DNA from 3 places in the Noviherbaspirillum sp. ST9 genome. Region 3 is predicted to be linked to each of the others. Evidence: predicted binding sites of a transcription regulator. Region 3 holds the regulator's gene; each other region holds the start of a gene.
The links. Region 3 encodes LexA, which represses DNA repair genes until DNA is damaged. Its sites were predicted from a motif close to ACTGTATNNNNATACAGT; they were not measured.

Region 1 (2,264 bases), on a different contig from region 3:
GTGGTCGATCGATCCGATGTAGAACCAGCGGTCGATCACGTGCACCTGCTTCCACCCGTCGCACTCTTCCACGATGCCCATCGGCCCCGGATACGGCCAGACAATGATGCGCATCTCTTCCAATGCGGCGCGCAGCCGGAGGTAATGGTCCTCGACGGGCTCCTCGCCGACACAGGCGCCGAGACAGCGCGCGATCTGCCGTGCGAAGCAGGCGCGTCCGCGCACGGCGGTTTCCAGCCCCGACATTGCAGGACACAGGCGCTCCATCTCGACAATCATCCGCAGCCGCTCCAGCGCCGCCTTGCGCGTGGCAAATAGGCCGTAGAGGTCGGCCGTGACCGCGAAGTCATGGTCGCGCGCATAGACGATCTCGGGCACGGCATTCACTTCCGGCCCGAGGCGCAGCGTGCACATCTCGCGCGTGCGGCGCAGTTTCTTGTTGTGCAAGGGCTGCATCTCCTTGATCAGGCGCGACTCCAGCAGCAAGGCGCCGATCTCGCCGGCAGTGCGCCGGAATTCCACATGGCGGCTGGCCTGCAGCATGCGCGCCTCTTCCGGTGTGCGCAGGTGCGACAGCACGCGGCTGCGGATGTTGACGCTCTTGCCGATGTACAGCGGCCGCTCCTGCTCGTCGCGGAAGATGTAGATGCCGGGCTTGGATGGCAAGGCATCGAGGCTGCCGCGGTCGATGTGATCAGGATAAGTGAAGCGGTCAGCGGGGTCGGGCTTGATCAGGAGTCCGACGGAGGTGATGCGGGATTGCATGAAAGACAAAAAAGGTTGTGAAGCAATATAAAGACAGATCAATCACATAACCAATTTGACTAATCGTCGTTCGGATTCTACTGTATATTCATACAGCATATTGAGGAGCAATTTCTTGCTCAAAAGAAGAATTAAGAGGTCCGCATGTCCGCATTAGTTTCCTCCATCGCGTCGCCGAATGCGACGCTTTCCTCGCTGCCGCATTCCGTCTGGCGCGCCGACCAGATGGGCTCGTACCAGGCAGCCGTCACGCAGACCGGCCACCCCGAGCTCGACCGCGAATTGCCCAACGGCGGATGGCCCAGCGCCGCATTGATCGAATTGCTGCTCCAGCAAGCCGGCATCGGCGAAATGCGCCTGCTGCGTCCCGCGCTCGACGTCATCTCGCGCAAGCGCCGCATTGCCCTGCTCCAGCCGCCCCATCTCCCGCAGATTGCCGCCTGGACTGCATGGGGTCTGCCAGCCGATCGTCTTCTGTGGATCAAGACCGCCCGCAGCGCCGATGCGTTGTGGAGCGCGGAACAGGTCCTGCGCAACGGCAGCTGCGGCGCGCTGGTGTTCTGGCAACAGCAGGTGCGGCCCGAATCGCTGCGCCGCCTGCACCTCGCCGCACAAGGCACCGACATCCTGTTCTGGATGATGCGCCCGCTTGCCTGCGCACAGGATGCCTCCCCCTCGCCCCTGCGCCTGGCCCTGCGTCCCGCCATGGGCGGCATCGATATCGGCATCGTCAAGCGGCGCGGCCCGCACCGTGACGAATCCCTTTTCCTGCGGCTCGACGGCATGCCTGCCGGGCCGGAATTTTCCAACTCCACCGTTTCTCCCGCTCATGCGCACATGGATCAGCGTGCACCTGCCGCACCTGCCGCTCGAAACCTTCCGGCCGCGCTGGTCTGAACCGGGACTGCATGTCGTCGTCGACCGCGAGCGCGTGCTGTCCATGAGTGCGGAGGCCGCCGCTGCCGGCGTGCGCAAGGACATGCGGCGCGGCGGCGTGCAGACCCTCTGCCCCGACGCGATCCTGCACGAGCACGACGCACTGCGCGAGCAGGAAGCGCTCGAAGGCATCGCACTCGCCCTGCTGCAGTACACGCCGGAAGTCGCGCTGGCCGAGGAAGCTAGCCTGCTGCTCGACGTCACCGCCAGCCTGCGTTTTTTCGGCGGACGGCCGACGCTCTGCCGGCTGGTGCGCAACAGCATCCACGCGCTCGGCTTCACACCGCAGCTGGGCATGGCGCCGACTGCGCAAGGTGCCTGGCTGCTCGCGCGCTACCGTACCGAGCGCAGGAATGCGCAGCGCCGCAGCGTGCGCATGGAGACCATGATGCGGCGCATTGATGCCCTGCGCTGCACGCTGCTGCCCGCGCTGCGCCCCTTCCAGGAATGGCTGGAAGGCATCGGCTGCATCACCTTCGCCGACCTGCGCCGATTGCCGCGCGCCGGCCTGCAGCGCCGCTGCGGCAAGGAGGTGCTGGAAGGCCTCGACCGCGCCTACGGAC
Region 2 (2,264 bases), on a different contig from region 3:
GTCCCAGCATCGGCATCGCGCTGTTCCAGGACGACGGCGCGGATATGGAACAGCTGATCCTGAATGCCGACGTGGCGATGTACCACGCGAAGGAGAAGGGCCGCAACAACTACCAGTACTTCACCAATGAGCTCAACGAGCAGGCCGCGCGCATGCACTTGCTCGAATCGGAGCTGCGTGCGGGACTTGCGCAATCCGAGTTCCGGCTTCACTACCAGCCGGTGATCGACATTGCCAGCGGTACACTTGCCGGCGTCGAGGCACTGCTGCGCTGGCCGGCGAAAGACCTCGCCCCCAACCGCTTCATCCCGGTGGCGGAGTCGGCAGGCATGATCGACGAACTGGGCGCATGGATCGTGCAGGAGGCGTGCCGCCAGATCCGCCAATGGCGGGAGCGTGGGCTGCCGCCCTGGATTTTGTCCATCAACGTCTCGCCCCTGCAGCTGAAGCAAGGTGGCCTCTACGACACGACCGTTCGCGCCCTTGCGCAGCACGAAGTCGACCCGGCGCAACTCCAGCTCGAAGTCACCGAAACAGCGATGCTCAAGAACAAGGATGAGGCAATGGCCTCCGCCCGCGCGCTCAAGGAGCTGGGTGTGCGAATCGCGCTCGACGACTTCGGTAAAGGGTACTCCAACCTCAACTGCCTGCAGTTGCCGCTCGATGCCATCAAGATCGACCAGGCCTTTGTCCGCAGCCTTGTGTCGGATACCGCCAGCATGACGATCACCGAAGCAATCATCGCCATTGGCAAGGCGCTCGGCGTGAACGTCATCGCCGAAGGCATCGAGTCGGAGCACGAGCTGGAAGCGCTGCGCAGCAAGGACTGCCATCAGATGCAAGGTTACTTCCTCTGTCCGCCCGTGCCCGCCGAGGGACTTGAAGAATGGTATTGGCGCTGGCAGGCATCGCCGGAGCATTTCCCTTCTGCAAGTTTGCATTGAGTTAACGAAAACATCCGTAATTGATGGCGAAAAGGACAAAAATACTTTCCCTTCGGCAAAGTTCCTGTCGCGCTGCACGGACTTTTTGCTCGTCCTCATAATCCGGCTCGCTTTTCCGATTTATACTGTACACCTATACAGTAATGTCGCAGGTGAGCACCATGAAATTCTTCGAAGTACACAAACTGCATGCCGCGGAAGCGCGACTCGCACTCGCTGTCGATGCCATCGTCGAACGCCACCGGACAGAGGGCCGGCCGCTCACCTGGCGGCTCGTGCACGAGATCGAAAAGGAAGCGTTGAAGACACTGGAGCAGGCCGGCGATCTGGACCGCAAGTATGTGCGGATGCTGAAGTCGTCGCGCTGGGGTTACGTCCCGCGCGTCAACCAGCCGGCCGATTTGCGGTGCCACGATGCCCTCCCCGTCACCCTCACCCTGATCCGCAAGGCCTACCATACCTTGCATTGATCCTGGCCTCGTCCCACCCGAAGCGTGGTTACAATCAGGTTTTCTTAACAACCGGAAAACGCCATGACCTACATGCTTCTCATCGTCGAGCCAACCGGCCAGAGGCAGGAACGTACCGAGGCTGAAGGCCGGGCCGTGTATGACCGCATGCTGCGGTTCGCGGGGGAACTGAAGGAACAAGGCCTGCTGCTGGGCGTGGAATCGCTCGCCTCCCAGTCGACGGCAGCCCGCGTAAAGGTACGCGGCGGCCAGGCGGTTGTCCTCGACGGTCCGTTTGCCGAAGCCAAGGAAATGATCGGCGGCTTTTTCCTGCTCAACTGCGCCACGCGCGAGGAAGCGGTGGCGATCGCCGCGCGCTGCCCCGCCGCCGAATGGTGCACGGTCGAAGTGCGCAGCCTCGCTCCCTGTTACGTCAGCTAGGATTTTTTCGATACATCTGTCGATTCCGCCGTCGCCCGATCGTCGTCTGGTCAGGGGCCGGCACAATGTGCATATTGCACTCCGGCTGGCTCTCTCAACAGGAGATACCCGACATGCGATTCATGATCATCGTCAAGGCAACGGCGGATACCGAAGCAGGCATTCTGCCGCCCGAAAGCCTGTTCGCCGAAATGGCGGCCTATCACGAGCAACTTGCAAAGGCCGGCGTCCTGCTGGACGCAAACGGCCTGCAGCCGACCTCGAAGGGCTGGCGTGTCCGCTACACGGAAGGCAAGCGCAGCGTCGTTGATGGTCCCTTTGCGGAAAGCAAGGAACTGATTGCCGGCTACACCCTCATCCAGGTCCGGTCGCGCGAGGAAGCGCTCGAATGGTCGCGACGCTTCCCGGCGCCGCATGGCAAGGACGTCAC
Region 3 (2,264 bases):
AAACGATTGAAGAGGCGCTGGAAGGCTGCAACTTTGCTGCGGCACTCAGCGCCAGATTGAGGGAGTTTTCGCCGCCTGTAACGCAGCCCAGGGCGCTGGCCGCACAGCTTGCAGGGGAGGCGAGCCTGAATGCCGCGCTCGTGTTCGGGAGTGAGCGCTATGGTCTGCCGAACGAGATTATTGAAAGGTGCAACGTGCTCATCAATATTCCGGCAAACCCTGAATACTCGTCGTTGAACCTGGCTCAGGCAGTGCAGCTGCTTGCATATGAAGCGCGCGTGGCTGCCACAGGCGAGGCGCTGCCTGTTTCTCCGATCGGTTTTCAGGGAGTGGCAGCGGATCTGGGTCAGATTGAGGGCATGTATGCGCACCTTGAGCAGGCGCTTGTCGCCGTTGAATTTCTTGATCCATCAAACCCGAAGAAATTAATGCCCCGGCTGAAGCGCCTGTTCTCCCGAGCCCAGCTGGAAACAGAAGAGGTGAACATCCTGCGTGGGATTGCCCGCCAAATCATGAAGAAACTCGGACAGCAGTAATTTCGTGTCCGCGTCGAATTGCCTCTTGCGGGGCTGTAGCGAAGGCGCTTGCGCGACTCAGCTAATTCAGCCCCAGGCGCGCAAAAGGCCCACCGCGAGCCCTTCAAGAGCAAAATTATCTTCCCTACCATCGACAACGATAGGTTCAAAATCCGGGTTTTCGGGAAGGAGTTCAATGACGCTGCCCGTCTTGCGGTAGCGCTTGACCGTCACGTCGTCGCCAAGGCGGGCAACGACGATCTGCCCATTCTTTGCGGAGTCGGCCTTTTTTACGGCCAACAGGTCACCGTCGAGAATGCCGACATCCCGCATCGACAATCCGCGCACTTTCAGCAGGTAGTCCGGCTTTGCAGAAAACAGCGAGGGGTCCACGCTGTACGTGGTTTCAATATGTTCCTGTGCAAGAATCGGCGAGCCGGCGGCGACGCGGCCAACCAGCGGCAGACTCAGTTGCATGAGGCCGGGATGCGGCAAGGCCATTTGTCGCGCCACGCTTGTGCTGTCTTTGCCCATGTCGCGAAGACGAATGCCGCGAGACGTGCCGGGGGATATTTCGATTGCTCCCTTGCGGGCAAGCGCCTGCAAATGTTCCTCGGCAGCGTTCGCTGAGCGGAAGCCGAGCTCGGCGGCAATTTCGGCCCGGGTGGGAGGGAATCCGGTGTTTTCAATGGCTTCCCTGATCAGGTTCAGGATTTGCTCCTGGCGGGCGGTCAGCTTGATCATGGCGATTCACTGGGGTTATCCAGCGCTGTGTGTATAGACAGCCTGTATTTTTATACAGGATTTATGCGAATGCAAGCGTATTTGCTGGTTATTTGGCGGCGCTTGCCTCGAAAATGTCCGATTTCCCGGTTCCTTGCCTTAAGGGCTTGAAAGCATTGAGCTTTCTTTCAGAACGGGTTATTATGGCGGGCTTTCCTCTTCCCACACCCGTCTTGACGCCGGGGTGGGCGATTTTTCAATCCGTCCAAAAGGAGAATTCATGCGTCATTACGAAATCGTATTTATCGTCCATCCGGATCAGAGCGAGCAAGTGCCCGCGATGATCGAACGCTACAAGGGCATCGTTACCGCCCGTAACGGCAAGGTCCACCGTGTCGAAGACTGGGGCCGCCGTCAACTGGCTTACATGATCCAGAAGCTGGCCAAGGCACACTATGTTTGCATGAACATCGAGTGCGACAACGAAACCCTGGCTGAACTCGAAACGGGCTTCAAGTTCAACGACGCCGTCCTGCGCCACCTCACCGTCAAGATGAAGAAGGCTGAAACCGCCCCGTCGCCGATGATGAAGGCTGTCCAGAAGGAAGATGCTGCCAAATCCCAACGTGCAGAGGCGTCCGCTGCGTAATTGCGGCAGCCGAGGAGAGTGAACCAACTTCGCCTGATTGCTGCCATTGCCGAGCGCGACGTAGTGCGCTATACCCCGGCAGGCATCCCGATCGTGTCAGCAAAATTGCAGCACAGTTCGGAACAGGTGGAAGCAAGCATCCCGCGCCAGGTTGACATGGAGATTGCCGCGGTCGCCGCAGGCGAAATCTCCGGAAGATTCAACCGGGCAGCATTAGGGGAAATGTTTCTGTTCACGGGATTCCTGGCACGCAAGAATCGCAATAGCAAAAGCCTCGTGTTCCACGTTACGGATTTCGAGTCAATCACAGATCACTAGATACAGTACAGGAGCCAAACATGGCATTCGGTAAAAAATTCGACAAGAGCAAACTCAAG

Region 1: imuA (translesion DNA synthesis-associated protein ImuA) is a predicted target of LexA. The motif match lies at 845-862, and genes of this name have one in related genera.
Region 2: ACNOHI_RS22375 (DUF2471 family protein) is a predicted target of LexA. The motif match lies at 1,069-1,086, and genes of this name have one in related genera.

Annotation. Positions count from the first base shown of each region.
Region 1 covers NZ_JBLWFR010000002.1:48,665-50,928, reverse strand. The annotation lists gene ACNOHI_RS03665 (endonuclease) at 1-765, opposite strand, end outside; gene imuA (translesion DNA synthesis-associated protein ImuA) at 910-1,662, shown strand; gene ACNOHI_RS03655 (Y-family DNA polymerase) at 1,595-2,264, shown strand, end outside.
Region 2 covers NZ_JBLWFR010000011.1:55,678-57,941, forward strand. The annotation lists gene ACNOHI_RS22370 (EAL domain-containing protein) at 1-944, shown strand, start outside; gene ACNOHI_RS22375 (DUF2471 family protein) at 1,106-1,414, shown strand; gene ACNOHI_RS22380 (YciI family protein) at 1,478-1,834, shown strand; gene ACNOHI_RS22385 (YciI family protein) at 1,948-2,264, shown strand, end outside.
Region 3 covers NZ_JBLWFR010000013.1:24,178-26,441, forward strand. The annotation lists gene ACNOHI_RS23155 (RNA methyltransferase) at 1-536, shown strand, start outside; gene lexA (transcriptional repressor LexA) at 603-1,259, opposite strand; gene rpsF (30S ribosomal protein S6) at 1,519-1,887, shown strand; gene priB (primosomal replication protein N) at 1,906-2,205, shown strand; gene rpsR (30S ribosomal protein S18) at 2,226-2,264, shown strand, end outside.